2 regions of the Gordonia sp. NPDC058843 genome follow, and region 2 is predicted to be linked to the other one. Evidence: riboswitches for the same ligand, from Rfam matches in the RefSeq annotation. Region 2 holds a riboswitch; the other holds the start of a gene.
What was found. Region 2 has a riboswitch for S-adenosylmethionine ahead of ACFW3F_RS10520 (bifunctional o-acetylhomoserine/o-acetylserine sulfhydrylase). Riboswitches for the same ligand answer to the same signal wherever they lie in the genome.
Positions count from the first base shown of each region.

Region 1: it holds a riboswitch for S-adenosylmethionine, as region 2 does, so the genes downstream of both, ACFW3F_RS09455 (aminotransferase class V-fold PLP-dependent enzyme) here and ACFW3F_RS10520 (bifunctional o-acetylhomoserine/o-acetylserine sulfhydrylase) in region 2, are expected to answer to the same signal.

Region 1 covers NZ_JBHYNC010000010.1:67-8,900, forward strand. Annotated here, with positions in the region: gene ACFW3F_RS09450 (hypothetical protein) at 1-481, opposite strand, end outside; gene ACFW3F_RS09455 (aminotransferase class V-fold PLP-dependent enzyme) at 478-1,764, opposite strand; SAM riboswitch class IV at 1,728-1,841, opposite strand; gene ACFW3F_RS09460 (isochorismate synthase MenF) at 1,949-3,025, shown strand; gene ACFW3F_RS09465 (O-succinylhomoserine sulfhydrylase) at 3,051-4,268, opposite strand; gene ACFW3F_RS09470 (rhodanese-like domain-containing protein) at 4,265-4,678, opposite strand; gene ACFW3F_RS09475 (hypothetical protein) at 4,675-5,145, opposite strand; gene ACFW3F_RS09480 (ABC transporter substrate-binding protein) at 5,317-6,342, shown strand; gene ACFW3F_RS09485 (FAD-dependent oxidoreductase) at 6,527-7,924, shown strand; gene ACFW3F_RS09490 (hypothetical protein) at 8,094-8,597, opposite strand.
Region 2 covers NZ_JBHYNC010000011.1:94,774-103,607, reverse strand. Annotated here, with positions in the region: gene ACFW3F_RS10540 (bifunctional methylenetetrahydrofolate dehydrogenase/methenyltetrahydrofolate cyclohydrolase) at 64-939, shown strand; gene ACFW3F_RS10535 (DUF3017 domain-containing protein) at 1,041-1,313, shown strand; gene ACFW3F_RS10530 (Hsp70 family protein) at 1,481-3,049, shown strand; gene ACFW3F_RS10525 (homoserine O-acetyltransferase) at 3,100-4,254, opposite strand; gene ACFW3F_RS10520 (bifunctional o-acetylhomoserine/o-acetylserine sulfhydrylase) at 4,271-5,608, opposite strand; SAM riboswitch class IV at 5,671-5,791, opposite strand; gene ACFW3F_RS10515 (cutinase family protein) at 6,060-7,871, shown strand; gene ACFW3F_RS10510 (MFS transporter) at 7,977-8,834, shown strand, end outside.

The sequences.
Region 1 (8,834 bases), on a different contig from region 2:
GCTCGGCGAGCACCGGCAGGATCTGATCACGGATGCGCCGCTCGGTGGCCACGCCGTCGATCGGGATGAGGATCACGGCGTCGGCCACCTCGGCCGCGTAGATGTCGCGGACCAAGGTGATCAGGCCGTGTGTCGTCCCGATGTAGCGGATCGTCCCGGAGTTCCCGTCCGACGGTGCCGCCACCGCGGCCGAGGCTGCGGCGCGGGCCGATGCGGCGTCCGGCGCGACGGCCACCTCCACCTCCAGGGCGACCACGAACTTCGCCTGATCGTGGCTGCCGGCGCGGAGCAGAGAGCGCGCACGCTGGGCATCACGCAGGGTCTCACGCCGCACGACGATCGGAAATGTCTGTGCGAGTTCATCTCCGGCGATGGCGACCTGGAATCCCGGGCGTCCGATGCTGATCGGGGCGGTCGGTGCGGAAGTCGGTGCGGCGATCACGGTTCCGTGGTCGGCACGTGCGTCGAGTTCGATGGTCATCGGTCACCCCTCGTCGAGTTCGGTAGGACGGTCTGTTCGGTCAGTGCGCGTAGTACATCGAGAAGCCGGTCGATGTCGTCGGAGGTGGTACCCGCGCCGAAGCTCGCGTGAACCGCGCCGGCCGGATGGCCGAGGCGCTTGAGCAGCGGGTGGGCGCAGAACCTGCCGTCGCGCACGCCGATACCGTGGTGCGCACTGAGGTGCTCAGCGACGACGCCTGGCGCGATCCCCTCGACGGTGAAGCCCGCGATCCCCACCCGATCGGTGGAATCGGCGAAGATCCGCAACGGCGTGACGCCGTGGATCGCGGCCAGTCCGGCATCGAGACGTTCGGACAACCGCAGTTCGTGTAGCCCGATCGCCTCCGGCCCGACGTCGGCGAGCGCACGACACGCCTGGGCGAGCGACACCGCACCGAGTACGTTCGGCGAGCCCGCCTCGTGCCGCGCTGCCCCGGTGTGCCAGATGCCGCCCTCTGCGCGACCGTCCGGATCGACGTCCGAGGTCGCCCCACCACCGGCGAGGTACGGGTCGGCGGCGTCGAACCAATCCCGCCTGCCGATGAGGACTCCGGCGCCGAACGGTATCTGATTCAGCCCGCTCGCTTCGCTCCCGGCGCCGAACGGTATCTGATTCAGCCCGCTCGCTTCGCTCCCGGCGCCGAACGGTATCTGATTCAGCCCGCTCGCTTCGCTCCCGGAGCCGGCATGTGCCGGGAGCCCGGAGAAGGCCAGGTAGTCGATGCCGTGACTGACGACGGACACCGGCCGGTGCGCGACGAGTTGGGCGGCGTCGACGAGGATACGAGCGCCGTGCCGGTGCGCGACCGAGGCGAGCCGACCGATCGGCAGCACCTCGCCGGTGACGTTCGACGCCGCCGTCACCGCGAGCAGCGACGCGGGCGCCGAGGCGAGTTCGGCCTCGAGCGCGACCAGGGTGTCCTCGATGGTGTCGCGCGCCGGGACGACCCGGGCCCGGTTACGACCGTCGCGGGGGGCGCACCACGGCAGGAGGTCGGCGTGGTGCTCGATGTCGAGCACCACGACGTCCCCGGGAGTGATGTGGGCGGCGAGGTCGATCGCATCGGTGGTGTCGCGGGTGAAGACGACCGTGTCGTCGACCCGTCCACGGACGAACTCGCGCACGGTCTCCCGCGCGGCCTCGTACCGGGCGGTGGTGATCTGCGACAGGTGGCCGGCGGTGGTCGGTGCTGACAGGACAGCGGTCAAGGCTGGAGCTCCTCTGAAATCCACGCTTGCCACGCCCGGTTGGTGCGCGGCCAGGTCGTCACCCGGAGCACCCCACCGCGGAGGAGGGTTGCCGACCAGCGAGCCGGGGCTTGTCACTGGCACTCATGACCTATCAGCAAGACTCGTCGATGCCTCGTAGACGTGTCAATTTTCACTCATCGTGATCGGAAGTTAGGGCACACTTACCTGTAGCGTGTCAGGGGTGTCAGCGACTGATGTGTTCGTGTTGTCCCGTCCGCACGGCACCGTGCGAGGCAAGGGTGCCGTCCGTACTTTCACCGACGTCGACGCGGCGTCGGCCGCCCTGCGTTCCGGGGCGATCGACGGGCTGACCGGCGCGATCCCGTTCGACGCCGCGGACCCGGCCGCACTGGTGGTGCCCGAGGTCCTGCACTTCGACGACGCGCCCTTGGCGGGCGGTCCACCGCTGTCGCGTACCCCCGTCTCGACCATCCTGCGCCCGTCCGCCGACGAGCACCGCGAGCGCGTCGCGCACGCGGTCAAACGGATCGTCGACGGCGACGTCGGCAAGGTCGTCCTCGCCCGCAGCGTCGACTTGGTGCTCGACGCCGAGGTCGCGCCCCACGAACTGCTCGACGCCCTCGCGGGCGGCAACGCGGGACACAATGCGTTCGGCGTCGACCTCGGCGCCGCCACCGGCTCGGGATCATGGCTACTGGGTGCGAGCCCCGAAGTGCTGCTGCGGAAGTCGGGTTCGACCGTCACCTGTCACCCATACGCGGGTTCGGCCCCGCGGTCGCCCGATCCGGCCGTCGACCGCGCCGTCGCCGACGAGTTGTTCGCCTCCGCAAAAGATCTCGCCGAGCACGCATTTGTCGTCGATCACCTCCGGGACCGGTTGGCGCACCTGTGCGATGACGTCGACGCGCCCTCGACCCCGCAACTGCAGTCGACCGGGGAGGTCTGGCATCTCGCCACCCCGATCCGCGCGACCCTACGCGACCCGTCTACCACCGCGCTGGACCTCGCATTGCTGCTCGGCCCCACCCCCGCCGTGTGCGGTACCCCGAGTGATGTTGCCGCGCAGATCATCCGAGAGGTCGAGGGCGAGCGCGGCTTCTACGCGGGCGCGGTCGGCTGGTGCGACGCCGCCGGCGACGGTGAGTGGATGGTCACGATCCGGTGCCTCGAACTCGACCGCGATCGTCGCAGTCTCCGAACGTGGGCCGGTGGCGGCATCGTCGAACATTCCGATCCCCAGGGCGAACTCGAGGAGACCGCGTTCAAACTCCGGACGGTCCTGAACGCGTTGGGGATCGACGGACTCGACTAGCGCGGGCGAACCCGCGGCCATCGCGTCAGCCCAGCGCCTGATCCAGATCGCCGAGCAGATCGTCGACCCCTTCGAGCCCGACCGACAACCGCACGACCGAGTCGCTGAGACCGATCGCCGCGCGTCCGTCGGGCCCCATCGCGCGATGCGTGGTGGTCGCCGGGTGCGTGATCAGCGACTTCGAATCACCGAGGTTGTTGGAGATGTCGACGATCCGCAGGCCGTTGAGCACCTCGAAGGCGCGCTTCTTGCCGTCGATGCCGTCGTGGTCGTTGAGTTCGAAGGTCACCACGGTACCGCCGCCCGACATCTGCGACGTCGCCAGCTGGTACTGCGGATGTGACTGCAGGAAAGGATATTTCACCCATCGCACACGCGGATCGGCTTCCAGGAACTCGGCGATCCGGAGCGCGGAGGACACCGAGGCATCGACGCGCAGACGTAGCGTTTCCAGACCCTTGACGAGGGTCCAGGCATTGAACGGACTCAACGCGGGACCGGTGTGCCGCATGAGTTGCTGCACGGGCCCGTCGATGTACTCCTTCGTTCCGAGTACCGCGCCGCCCATCACACGCCCCTGGCCGTCGATGTGCTTGGTACCCGAATACACGATGACGTCGGCGCCGAGTTCGAGTCCGCGCTGCAGCAGCGGGGTGGCGAAGACGTTGTCCAGCACCACCTGCGCACCTGCCGCGTGCGCCAGTTCCGACACCTTCACGACGTCGACGAGGCTCTGCATCGGGTTCGACGGGGTCTCGAAGAAGACCGCGTCGGTGGGCTTGGACAGAGCCCGCTCCCACTGCTCGAGGTCTTCACCGTCGACGAACTCGGTCTCGATCCCCCACCGTGGCAGGATCTCGTTGCACACCACGAAACACGAACCGAACAGGCTCCGGGCGGCGACGAGACGATCGCCCGCCTTCAACAGCGCGCCGAGCGCCACGAACACCGCGGCCATGCCGCTGGCCGTGGCGAAACAGGCTTCGGCACCTTCGAGCCGGCGGAGTCGTTCCTGGAACATCTCGACGGTCGGATTGCCGTAGCGCGAGTAGACGAATCGCTCGTCCTCGCCGGTGAAGGCGCGCTCGGCGGCCTCGGCGGAGTCGTAGACGTACCCGCTCGTGAGATAGAGCGCTTCGGCGGTCTCGTGGAAGCCGGAACGGGCCAGCCCGCCGCGGACCGCGATGGTGTCAGCCGAGAGTCCGCCGGGTAGTTCGCGACTCACGGGTAGGTCAGGACTCACGATTGCCTCCACGGCAGGTTCTCGGCACGCCAGCCCGACGTCCCACGATGGTCGTTCTCGTCGAGAGCGCCCTCGAATCCGTCGACCACGTTGTAGGCCTTCGCGATTCCGTCGGCGGTCGCGGCCTGTGCAGCGCCGATCGACCGATGTCCCGAGCGGCAGATGAAGATGACCTCCTGGTCGTCGGAGACGCCCGAGTCGCGCAGCTGGGTCACGAAGTCGTCGTTGCGACGGCCCTCGGGAAAAGTGGTCCACTCCGCGAAGATCGCGCGCTTGCCCAAGACCTCGAGGTCGGGCACACCGACGAAGGACCACTCGGCCTGCGTTCGACAGTCCACCAGGACCGCGTCCGGGTTCTTCTCGAGCTTCTCCCACGCCTCACGCGGGGTCAGGTCACCGGCATAGGTCATGAGGAACACACCTTCCATTCGCCGTTCTCGCGCACCACGGTCGTGTCCACGACGTTCACGTCGTCGGGGGTCTTGTCATAGTGCCAATGAACCTTCGCGGTCGCCCGGTCACCGTTGACCACCAGCTCGGTGATCTCCGGGATCTCGATGTGCCCGTTGGCGACCAGCGACTCCCGGTTGTCGGCGAGGAACTCCTCCTCGGAGACGAAGTCGGCCGCGTCGACGTCGGCCGCGCAGGTGTTCGCCCGGTACTCGGCGAAGTTCGGACCGTTGCGCGCGGTGTAGACGTCGTTGATCGCGTACTGGACCTGGGCGGAATCACCGGCCCGATCTTCGGCGGGGCGGGTCAGATTGGACAGGACGACGCCGAGCACGACGAGACCCACGACGCCGGCCGCGGCGAAGAACGGCCAGGCGTTCTTCCACGACGGGGGCGTCTGGTCACCCTCACCTGCAGCTTCGGCCATGGCGGGGAGTCTATCGAGCGTCCCATCGGCAGGTGAGACCGGCGTCGACGCTCGTCCGGGCACCCCGGGCCGGCGCCGGGCGACCTCGACATCGAACCCCTTCTGAGTAAGGTGGCCCTAAGTACCTCGGACAACGACGACGCCGAACGCAACGACCAGCGAGGACCCCGGATGCGCTCTTCCACCCACCGCCCACTGACCCTTCTCGTGGGGCTGCTCGCGGCAGCTCTCGTGGCCACCGCGTGTTCGCCGCCGGACGAGTCGGTCGACTCCGGGATGGCCCAGGTACCCGCCCCCGAGGCCGGCGCGATCCCGGTGACCGTGCAGCAGGCCTACGCCCCGGCGACGGTCTCGCAGGCACCGAAGCGCATCGCGGCGATGGGCGTCGGCGACGGTGACACCCTGCTCGCCCTGGGCGTCACCCCGACGACGATCGCTCCCTTCGCCGACCCCGATCAGGCGGCAGCCCCGTGGAACGCCGAACTGCTCGCCGATTCGACCCCGGTGGTCCTGCCCAACGCGTCCGGCGCCTTCGGCGACGAGATCCCCAAGACGCTGGCCACCGAACCCGACCTCATCACCGCCGTCGGGGCCGACCCCACTCGCGATCAGTTCGACCTGCTGAGCAAGACCGCACCGACGATCCTGCGGCCCGCGCAGTTCCAGCCCTGGCAGGTGCCATGGGACGCGCAGACCCGCCAGATCGGCGCGGCCGTCGGACTACCCGAACTCGCCGATCGTAAGGTGACCGAGACCGAACAGTTCCTCGCGGGCGTCCGCGAACAGAACCCGCAACTGGCCGGCAAGACCGCGGTCGTGGTGACCGCCAGCCCGACCGGTGGTGTCTCGATCTACGGCTCCGGCGACGGACGCGGACAGACCGTCGCGGGTTACGGCCTCACCTTCCCGCCGGCGTTGCAGCCCGCGGTCACCAGCGGCTTCTACGGTGAGCTGCCCGCGGAGAGCCTGAATCTCCTCGACTCGGCCGACGTCGTCATCGCCGTCGACTGGGAGGGATCCAACGACCGACTGAAGTCGAACGCGGCGTTCAACCGCCTGGCCGTCACCCAGTCGGGTCGCGTCGTCTACCTGCCACAGGAGGTCGGCAGCGCGATGTCGGTACCGACCGTATTGACCATCCCGTGGGTCGCCGACCAGGCCGTCGAACCGATCGCCGACGCCGCGGCGAAGGCGTGAACCGGCCCGCGACCTCCACAGTCGATCACCCGTTCAGGTGAGGGTTACCTCACAGACGGATTTTGGTCGTGGACAGCAAGCGCCTACCGTAGAAGGGATAGGCCTTATCCATACGCGCAGTGCCGGGGTATCTGGACTGTAAAGCCTCGTCGGCGCGTGCTGAGCAACGGAAGACACCTACTCCATGAGCGACAACAGCCGCCCGCTGCGGGTTGCGATCGTCGGTGCCGGTCCCGCCGGGATCTACGCCGCCGACGCGTTGATGAAGTCCGACACCGCCAAGGACCGCGGAGTCAGCATCGATCTGTACGAGCGCATGCCCGCTCCGTTCGGTCTGATCCGCTACGGCGTCGCGCCCGACCACCCGCGGATCAAGGGCATCATCACCGCCCTGCACAAGGTCCTCGACAAGCCGCAGGTGCGCCTGCTCGGCAACGTCGACTACGGCACCGACATCACCATCGACGAACTGCGCGCGCACTACGACGCGGTGATCTTCTCCACCGGCGCCACCGACGACCGCGTGCTCGACATCCCCGGCATCGACCTCGACGGCAGCTATGGCGCCGCCCAGTTCGTCGCCTGGTACGACGGCCACCCCGACTTCCCCCGCACCTGGCCCCTGGAGGCCGAGAAGGTCGCGGTCATCGGCGTCGGCAACGTCGCCCTGGACGTCGCGCGGGTGCTCGCCAAGACCGGCGACGAACTGCTGCCCACCGAGATCCCCGCCAACGTCTACGAGGGCCTCAAGGGCAACAAGGCCATCGAGGTCCACGTGTTCGGCCGTCGCGGACCCGCCCAGGCGAAGTTCACCCCGCTCGAGCTCAAGGAACTCGACCACTCCCCCAACATCGAGGTCGTGGTCAATCCCGAGGACATCGACTACGACGAGGGTTCGGCCGTGGCCCGGCGCGGATCGAAGATCACCGACCAGGTCGCCACGATCATCGAGAACTACGCGATCCGCGAACCCAAGCAGGGTGCGATCCACAAGCTGTTCCTGCACTTCTTCGAAAGCCCCACCGAGATCCTCGGCGAGGACGGCAAGGTCGTCGGTCTGCGCACCGAGCGCACCCAGCTCGACGGCACCGGCAACGTGAAGCCGACCGGGAAGACCACCGACTGGGAGGTCGGCGCCGTCTACCGTGCGGTCGGTTACCTCTCGGACAACCTGCCGCAGATCCCGTTCGACTCGCAGGCCGGGGTCATCCCCAACGAGGCCGGACGCGTCTTCGACGAGGGTCAGCAGCTCACCGGCATCTACACCACCGGCTGGGTCAAGCGCGGGCCGGTCGGCCTCATCGGCCACACCAAGGGCGACGCCAACGAGACCGTCGACTGCATCCTCAAGGACATGGAAGCCGGCACGCTGCTCGAGCCGGCACACCCGGGTGAGGACGCCATCGTCGAACTCCTCGAGTCGAAGAACATCCCGTTCACCACCTGGGACGGCTGGTACCGGCTCGACGAGCACGAGCGCGCACTCGGCGCCGCCGAAGGCCGCGAACGCGTCAAGGTCGTCGAACGCGAGGACATGCTCGCCGCTTCGGAGCCGACCAAGGTGTCACGCCCCTCCGCCTGACACACGCACAAGAGCGGCGGCCGAGATCTCTCGGTCGCCGCTCTTTCGCATGCGCCCGGCGGGTGCAGGGGCGTCCTCCCCGCACGCCGCCCGGCGCGAAATGCTCAGTTGTCGTGGACGTTCAGTTGTCCTCGTTCAGATGTCCTCGTTCAGTTGTTCTCGGATCGATTCATCGACCGGGGATCGCGGGAACGCCTGCGACGTCGGTGCCGCCGCCGGTCAGGGCCGACGACGCGGACGAGCCGGTCCCGAATCGGTCCAACGGGTTGTCGACGCGCCGGACGTTCCACCAGAAACCGGCGTTGTCGGTCAGGTTCTCGGCGTAGTCAGAGATCGCGTACCCGGCGATCGACGACGGGAAGCATCCGAACCAGACGGTCTTGATCGTGAGGGACTCGTTCTTCTTCAGCTGCGACTTGAACTTGGTCGCGCCGTTGATCTCTTGCAGTGTGACGTTGCGGAATTCGCCGTCGCGCGCCGTGACCCGCATGAAACGGGTCATGCTCCACGCCTGATTCCACGGCGTGCCCGGTGCTCCGAACTGGCAGTAGACTCCGCCCGTCATCTGGAGGTTGGGGACGGCGGCCTGCGCGGGCGCGGCGCCGACCAGCGTTCCCGCGGCGACTCCTGCGGCGACCACAACCCCTGTGAGAGCCCGTTTCAGCGATTTCATCGATCCTCCTCGTTCGTAGGCGACACTGTTGTGTTTCCCGACGTCGCCGTCATGGGCGGTTCACCCGTCCCACCGGCGACCGGTCTGGCTGCTGTCGGCCCCGAGATGCTCACCGACACCGGGACTATCGACCCAGCCTGAGCGAAGTGTTACCGCGCGCACAGCATTCCCTCAGCATTCGTCGGCAATTCGTTATCCGAACGACACCGAGTACGAGCGCGCGACACAGGGCGCGGA
Region 2 (8,834 bases):
GGGGAACGACGAGTCCGTCCGTCGATGGCGGAAACCGCGGGGACGAGTGGAAGAATGTCGGGCGTGACCGCGATACGACTCGATGGCAAGACCACGCGCGACGAGATCTTCGCTGATCTGGCCGAGCGGGTGGAGAAGCTCCGGCTGGCGGGTGTCACCCCTGGTCTCGGGACCGTTCTGGTCGGCGATGATCCGGGCTCGCACTCCTATGTCAAGGGCAAGCACGCCGACTGCGCCCGCATCGGCGTCGCGTCGATCCGCAAGGATCTGCCTGCCGACGCCACCACCGAGCAGCTCGAGGCGGCGATCGACGAGCTCAACGCCGACCCGGCCTGCACCGGTTACATCGTGCAGTTGCCGCTGCCCCGGCACCTCGACGAGAACGCCGCCCTCGAACGGATCGACCCGCTCAAGGATGCCGACGGGCTCCACCCGATCAACCTCGGGCGCCTGGTACTGGGCAAGGAGTCGACTCTGCCCTGTACGCCGCGCGGGGTCATCCACCTGCTGCGCCGCTACGACGTTCCGCTGGCCGGTGCCCGGGTCACCGTCGTCGGCCGCGGGGTCACCATCGGCCGGCCCATCGGCCTGCTCCTGACCCGCCGCAGTGAGAATGCCACGGTCACCCTGTGCCATACCGGCACCACCGATCTCGCCTCCGAGATCGAGCGTGCCGACATCGTGATCGCGGCGGCCGGCGTACCGCATCTCATCACCGCGGACATGGTCAAGCCTGGTGCCGCGGTGATCGACGTGGGTGTCAGCCGCACCGACGAGGGTCGCCTGGTCGGCGACGTGCATCCCGATGTCTGGGAGGTCGCCGGCCACGTCTCACCGAATCCCGGTGGCGTCGGACCGCTGACCCGTGCGTTCCTGCTCGTCAACGTCGTCGAACGTGCGGAGCAGATGCTCGCATCCGGGAGCGGCAGCGGCGCGTGACCCGAGACGAGCACCAGAGTGAGTCCGCTCACTCCGAGTCGCGCGATGCCGGCAGCACCCGCTCCGGGAGCGCGGCGCACGGTCCCGCTGACGGCACTCGTCTGCGCGCGGTGCTCGTTCAGCTCCCATATCTGCTGGTGATGCTGGGCGTCTTGGCCGCCGCACTGCTCGTGATGTTCGACCGGTGGCGACGCGGATCGTTCGTCTTCGGCGCCGCGCTGCTGGTGGGTGCTGTGCTCCGCGCCTTCATCCCGTCGTCGCAAGCGGGCCTGCTGCAGGTCAGGGGCAAATCGTTCGATGTGACGGTGATGGCGACAGTCGGCGGCGTGATGCTGTGGCTGGCGGCGTCGATCGACTCTTTGGGCACGGATTGATTACAATAGAGACCTGAGCGTGACCTGACGGCCAGTCGTCCGCTCGACCAGGCACTTTTCCGCTGCCCGCCGCAGACGCATCGACCGCTGGAGTTTGTATCACCGCATCACCAACCGACGACACCGTGAGTGAAGTGACGTCCATGGGCGTGTCAGCAGGTGCTGGCATGATCCACTACGTCCTCCTGACGCGTGACGATCTCGGTCGCAGTGTGGTCGACTCGCGCGTCATCGACGTCGACTCCACAGACGGTCTGGATTCGGCAGGCCGGGTCAACGCCGGCGTCGACGTGATGCTGACCGCCGCTCGCGAAACCGGCACGAGGGTGGGGCCCATCGGGGTCGCCGCGCGCACGGGCAGCCAGCGCAGGCAATTGCGTTCGAGAGGTAGTGGCCCGCGGCGTCAGGTCCGCCTGACCGGCGAGGACGAGGCGGTGCTCGCCTACCTCGCCGACACCGGAGAGATCGACCGTTTCTCCTCGGCTGTCGTCGTGGACTGCGGCGACACCGGCATGTCGCTCTACACCCTCGATCCCCGCGAGGGCCGAATCGGCAATCCCGAACACTCGACCGTCCTGAGCGGGCGTCGTCTCGACCGCTCGATCGTCGACCGGCTGATCACCGACAACCCCGCGCTCAGCGACTCCACACGCACCCGAGCCGACCGTAGTGAACTGCGCAGCGCCTGCCGGACCGCGAAGGAGGAGATCGCCTACGGCGGTGCGACCTCCGCCGAGTCCGTGGTCACGGTCTCGGCGAACGCCGGTCGCGTGACACTGTCCGCCGCGCATGTCGAGCAGGCGATCGAACCCATGATCCGCGATGCGCGAGAGGTGTTCGCCCGGTACGTCGCGGCCGCGCAGTCGCGCGGAGTACGTCCCGACGCAGTGGTGTTCATCGGCGGGCTCGCCAACCTGCCTGCGGTGCACGCCATCGCGAAGGAACATGGTCTGGAAATGGTGACTCCGGCAGCGCCGGAGTTGGTCGTGGCCACCGGGGCGGCCTTGTTGGCACTCCAGAGCTATTCGGGCGCAGCACGTCTCGCGTTCATCGGTGGTAAACCGCATCGCGAATGGCTCTCCGCGACGCCCATCGCCGTCGCCGGCGCCGTCATCGCCGCCACACTGATGACGATCTACGCGGTGAGTTCGTCGTTCGCCGATCGCCCGGCTGTCGATCCGCAGCCGGCGGTGAGCAGCGTGCCCCCGGCCGTGGCGACCAGCGACGAGGAGCCGCCGGTCACCCCGAGGCCCACCTCCCAACCGATCACCCGAATCCCGGCCGGCCCCGTGGAGCCGACTGTCGTGCCCCCGGTTCCGACGCAGCGGCCGATGCCCGAGACCGGGTGGAACGATCCGCCGGCGTGGGCGACCACGGAGTTGCAGCCGACGCGACCCTCGACGAGTACCAGCACGCGCACGCTCTCGCCGTTCCCGTGGCCGGACCTGCCGTTCCCGCCCGGTTCGACGCCGACCATCCCGCCGGACCTGCTGCCCCCGGGGTTGCGCCCACCGAGCGTGGCGCCCACGCCACCGCCGCCGACGTATTCGACGACGACCCCGGAGTCCGCGCGCGGTGGCTCGGCGCGGCCGAGCAGTACGCGTGCCCAGGGGACGACACAGGTGCCCGCAGTGCCCGAGTCGGGTAAACCTGTCGACCGGGCGGGGGAGTCGGTGCCACCGGCGTCGTCACCGCAGCCCAGCAGTCCGGTTCCGTCGGTCCCGGCGCCGCGCTGACGAGCGCCGCCGGCGAGTCCGGTAGGCGGTGGGGTGTGACGGACCAGCAGTCAGGCGTCGCGCCGCGCGAGTTCGACCGTACGCTTGAGCAAGTCGCTGATGGCGTCGAACTCGGTCAGGAACCCGTCGTGACCGGTGTCGGAATGGACGACCTGGAGACCGCCGACGCAGTTGCCCAGTTCGTCGGCCAGCTCGACCTGTAGGCGGATCGGGTAGAGACGATCCGAGTCGATCCCCCCGACGATCACCGGTACATTGCATCCGTTGAGCGCCTTGGCGACTCCGCCACGACCGCGACCGACGTCGTGGTGATTGAGAACCTCGGTGAGGACGACATAGCTCGCCGGGTCGAAACGGGTCATCAGCTTCGACGCCTGATGGTCGAGGTAGCTCTGCACCGCGTAGCGTCCGCCCGTCAGGGGATTCTCGTCGCCCTGGGCGTGATTGGCGAAGCGGGTGTCGAGTTCGGGCTCGCTGCGGTACATGAGATGGGCGATGCGACGCGCGATTCCCATGCCCTGCAACGGGGTTCGGCCGGTGCCGTGATAGTCGCCGCCGGACCAGTCCGGGTCGGACTTGATCGCGGCGATCTGTGCGGACTGGATGCCGATCTGATCCGCTGTCGCCCGGGCGCCGACGGCGAGGACGAGTGCGCTGCGCACGCGGTCGGGGTATTCGATGACCCACTCGAGAGCGCGGGCTCCGCCCATCGAGCCACCGAGAACCGCACCCACACTGGGGATTCCGAGACGATCAAGCAGTGCCACCTCGGCACGGACCTGGTCGAGCACGGTGATCTGCGGAAAGCGTGAGCCCCACGGACGGCCGTCGGGGGCGATGGAACCCGGACCTGTGGAGCCTTTGCACCCGCCGAGCACATTGGCGGAGATGACACACCATTCGTCGGTGTCGATGGCTTGCCCGGGCCCGATCAGGCCGTCCCACCAGCCGGCCGAGTCGTGGTCGGCGTCGGCGGGTCCGGTGACGTGTGAGTCGCCGGTCAGCGCGTGCAAGGTGAGGATGACGTTGTCGCGGGACGGCGACAACGTCCCCCAGCGCTGGAACGCCAGGGTGACGTCGTCGATCCGTGCTCCGCTGTCGAGAGGCAGCGATCCGATGGGTATGCCGACGAGTTCCCCGTCCGGGAGGGACTCCCAGTCGGGCTGATCAGACGCTGTCGCGTTCAGGTCGATACTCACCGACAAAGCTGCCTCACCTGTTTCACTTGGCCGCCGCGAATCCCTGTTCGAGATCGGCCAGGATGTCGTCGATTCCCTCGATGCCCACGGCCAGACGCACCAGCCCGGGGGTCACTCCGGCGGCGAGTTGCTCCTCGGGCGTCAGCTGACTGTGGGTGGTCGAGGCCGGGTGGATGACCAGCGACCGCACGTCGCCGATGTTGGCCACATGGCTGTGCAGGCTGAGCGCGTCGACGAACCTCTTGCCGGCGTCCACGCCACCGGTGATCTCGAAGGCGATGATCGCGCCCTGACCCTTGGGGGCCAGTTCTTGGCCGCGCTTGTACCAGGGGGAGGACTCCAGACCCGCGTAGGCCACCGACTCGACCTGGGCATGGCCTTCGAGGAAGGACGCGACCTTCTGCGCGTTGGCGACATGGCGCTCGATGCGCAGGCTCAGGGTTTCCAGGCCCTGGGCCAAGAGGAAGGCGTTGAACGGCGCGATGGCCGCACCGGTGTCACGCAGCCACTGGACGCGGGCCTTGAGCGCGAACGCGGGCGCCCCGAGGTCGGCGAAGACGGCGCCGTGGTAACTGGGGTCCGGGGTGGTGAAGCCGGGGAACAGATCTGCGCCGTCGCGCTGGACACGCCAGTCGAACGTGCCGCCGTCGACGATGACGCCGCCGATCGCGGTGCCGTGTCCGCCGATGTACTTGGTGGCCGAGTGCACGACGATGTCGGCTCCGTGGGCCAGCGGATTGATCAGGTACGGCGTGGCGACGGTGTTGTCGATGATCAGCGGGATGCCGTTGCGGTGTGCGACCTCCGAGATGCCGCGGATGTCGAGGATCTCGTTGTTGGGATTGGAGATCGACTCGCCGAAGAAGGCGCGGGTGTTGTCCTTGACCGCAGCCTGCCACGACGCCGGATCCTCCGGATCCTCGACGAAGCTCACCTCGACGCCGAGCTTCGGCAGCGTGTAGTGGAAGAGGTTGAACGTGCCGCCGTACAGACGCGGGCTGGAGACCACATGACCGCCGGTCTCGACGATGTTGAGGATCGCGTACGTCTCCGCGGCCTGTCCCGAGGCGACGAGCAGTGCGGCGACGCCGCCTTCGAGTGCGGCGATCCGCTGCTCGACGGCATCCTGCGTCGGATTCATGATGCGGGTGTAGATGTTGCCCGGTTCGGCGAGTCCGAAGAGGTTGGCCGCATGCTGCGTGTCGTTGAAGACATACGACGTCGTCTGGTAGATCGGCAGCGCCCGGGCGTTGGTCACCGCGTCGGCGGTCTGTCCGGCGTGGATCTGCTTGGTCTCGAAGCTCCAGTTGTCTGCTGGAGTGGTGGCGTCGGCGGGATTGCCGTCAGGGGCGTCAGACATGGCGATTGATCACTTTCTACGGTCGGCAGGGCCAACTCGACCCTGTTGGGGTCCGACCTTCGGACCCGCGCTTGCCGGGGATCGCCAGTGCGATCCCGCAACCCGGTCATCACCCGGAGCACCCCACCGCGGAAGGAGGGTTGCCGATCAGCCAGCCGGGGCTTGACGCTGATACTCATGACCTGGCGACAAGGATATAACACGGATGTGAGTGCCTGAGAACCGTCCCGGTCAGGCAGCGCCCAACACTTGAGAAGCACACCGAGCGCGTGCTTGGAGGTGTCCTCCGACCGGGTGAAATCGCGTGTGGCCAAGGGTATAACGCCTGCTCAGGGTTGTTAGCGACCCTCAGTGTCCTGTCGGTTTCGCGATCGTGGATCTAGCGTTCGGAGCAGCCCCGGCTGCGTCGGAATGCTCCGCTCAGGTGGTCCGGGTTCGCACAGGAGCGCACATGGCCGCACTGGCTCATCTCCGGACCCGACGAACCTCGCTCACGATCGCCGCCGTCACCGCGTTCGCGGTAGCGGGAGCTCTCTGCCTGTCAGGTGTGGCCCCGGCAGCCGCCGCCGAGTGCAGCGACACGGGCGCGGTCGTCATCGTGGCCGGCACCAATGACCCGGAAAGCGCCCATCTCGTCGGCGTGAAGCAGCGCTACACCGGCAAGATGCCGACGGTGAGGGACGGGGCCGTGGTGATCGTCGACGACCCCGATAGCCCCTACCGCACGGAGCCCAAGGACGTGATCTACGTCGACTACCCGACCACGCTGTGGCCACTCGGCGCCTCGGGATACGACGACAGCACCGCCCGGGGCAAGGGTGCGACGGCGTCGGCGATCGCCGGCTATCAGCAGCGGTGTGGCCCCGAGTCCGACATCGTGGTCGCCGGTTACTCGCAGGGTGCCCGCGTGGCCGGCGACGTACTGGCCGACATCGGCAACGGTCGCAACGTCGAGCAGGTCGTCGCGACCGACGAGAACGGCGAGGTCATGCTCGACGAGCAGGGAAACCCGGTTCTCGTCGACATCGTGACGGGTGGCATCTCGGGCGAGCTGTACGCCGATCCTCGTCGAGCCGGCGACAAGAGCGGGCGCGGCATCGAACTGTCGTTGGTCGGCGTCCTTCCCGGTCTGACGATGTCGGGGCCGCGAGGCGGATCCGAGACCGCAGGCGGATTCGGACTGCTCGAGGGCAGGGTGGTGTCCGTCTGTATCGACGGCGATCCCATCTGTGACCTGCCGGACCCGATCCACGACCCGATCGGCGCGATCGACGGACTTCTCGGCTACTTCACGAAGCACAACCTGTATCCCTTCCAGATGTACCGGGACCCACAGGCGCCTTCCTGGAACGACGGGCGGACTGTCCGATGTGATCCGGAGTCGGCCGTCTGCACGGTCGCCGCGGATTCCGCGTTCGCCGAACTCGTCCGGGGTTGGGCGCGCGATGTCGGCTACAGCGGCGTGATCGGGGACTTCCTGTCCGGTCGTCCGACAATCGATCTGCCGTACGGCATCGAACTCGCGAACCTGCAGCCGGTGATCCGGGTCGTGCAGGATCTGCTGCCACCGCTGCCGCGACTCGGTTACGGCGCGTACCTGCCTGACCTGTTCGTCTTCGAGGACATCCTGCAGGGCATCCTGACGCTGTCGCCGGCGCGGTTCGTCGACGGCGCGAGAGCGCTGGCTGCGAGCCTCCGCAGCATCGTCCTCCTACCGGTGAACTTCGTCCGGTATTGGGCGGGCGCGATCGTCGGACCGGTCGCACCCCAGGGCGGCACGGTCACGGTTCTCGCGGCGGACACGTCGGGCCTGCGATCGTCCACCTTCGCGCGACTGGCGGCTACGACCGACGAGACCGTCGAGTCGGTGCGCACCGAACCGGTCCCCACCGAACCGGTGGCCGCGTCCGACGTCGCGTCTGAGCCCTCGACCGCACCGGAGCCCTCCACCGCGCCGGACGCCGACCCGGCTGCAGCCGGCCCGTCTCCGGTGGCCGACCCGACAGACGAGGTGTCCGGTGCGCCCGGCGGTTCTGCCGCAGCGACCGCACCCGAGGAGACTCCCAACCCGACGACGCCCACCGTCGACGAGCTCCCCGCTGCCACCGATCCGTCCGAGGAGGACGTGGAATCGACCGAGACGGATACCGGACCAGGAAGTGACGGTGAGGGCTCGCAGTCGTCCGACACGGCCTCGGACGGCGACGAATCCGGCGGCGAGTCCGGCGATGACGGCGGCGGAGAGTCCGAGGCAGAAGACTGATCTCGCGGGCGGCCCTCGCGCGGTGGAGTCGCGGCTTCGGGGCCTGTGAATGAACTCACCACCGCGTGGGGAATCAGCACCCGCGGGCGCAGGTTGGCATCAACCGTGCCTGATGCTCTCTCGACGACCACCGATGCCCCGGCCGACCCCGCACTGACCGATCGCTCCACCGCCCCGGAGGACGACCGGCCCGGAGGAACCGAATCGGCCGGCGTGTCCCGACGGGTACGTCGGTGGACGATCCTCGCTCTCGCGCTGGGTGGGTTCGGTATCGGAACCACCGAATTCGTCGCGATGGGGCTGCTGCCCAATATCGCCGGATCGCTCGGGGTCTCCGAACCTACTGCCGGACACGTCATCTCGGCATACGCGATGGGAGTGGTGGTGGGTGCTCCGCTGATCGCGGCGCTCACCGCGAGAATGTCCCGACGCACGCTGCTGATCGGGTTGATGGTGGCGTTCACGGTGGGCAACCTCGCTACGGTCCTCGCGCCGGATTACGGGTTGTTGCTGGTCGCACGATTCGTGGCCGGCCTGCCGCACGGCGCCTACTTCGGCGTCGCGGCGCTGGTCGCCGCCCACCTCGCCGGTCCCCGCAATCGAGCCAAGGCGGTGGGTCAGGTGATGCTCGGTCTGTCTGTCGCGAACGTGTTCGGTGTGCCGGCAGCAGCCTGGCTCGGTGAGACGTTCGGCTGGCGGTCGGCGTTCGCGATCGTGGTCGTGATCGGGGTCGCCACCGTCGTCGCGCTGATGCGGGCACTGCCCGCGCTCACCGGGATGAAGACCACCGACCCGCTCACCGAACTCGGTGCACTCAAGCGATCTCAGGTCTGGTTCACCCTCGTCATCGGAACCGTCGGTTTCGGCGGGATGTTCGCGTTCTACACCTATCTCAACTCCGCGCTGACCACCGACACCGGGTTGTCGGTGTCGGTGGTGCCGTTCGCGCTCATGTTGTACGGG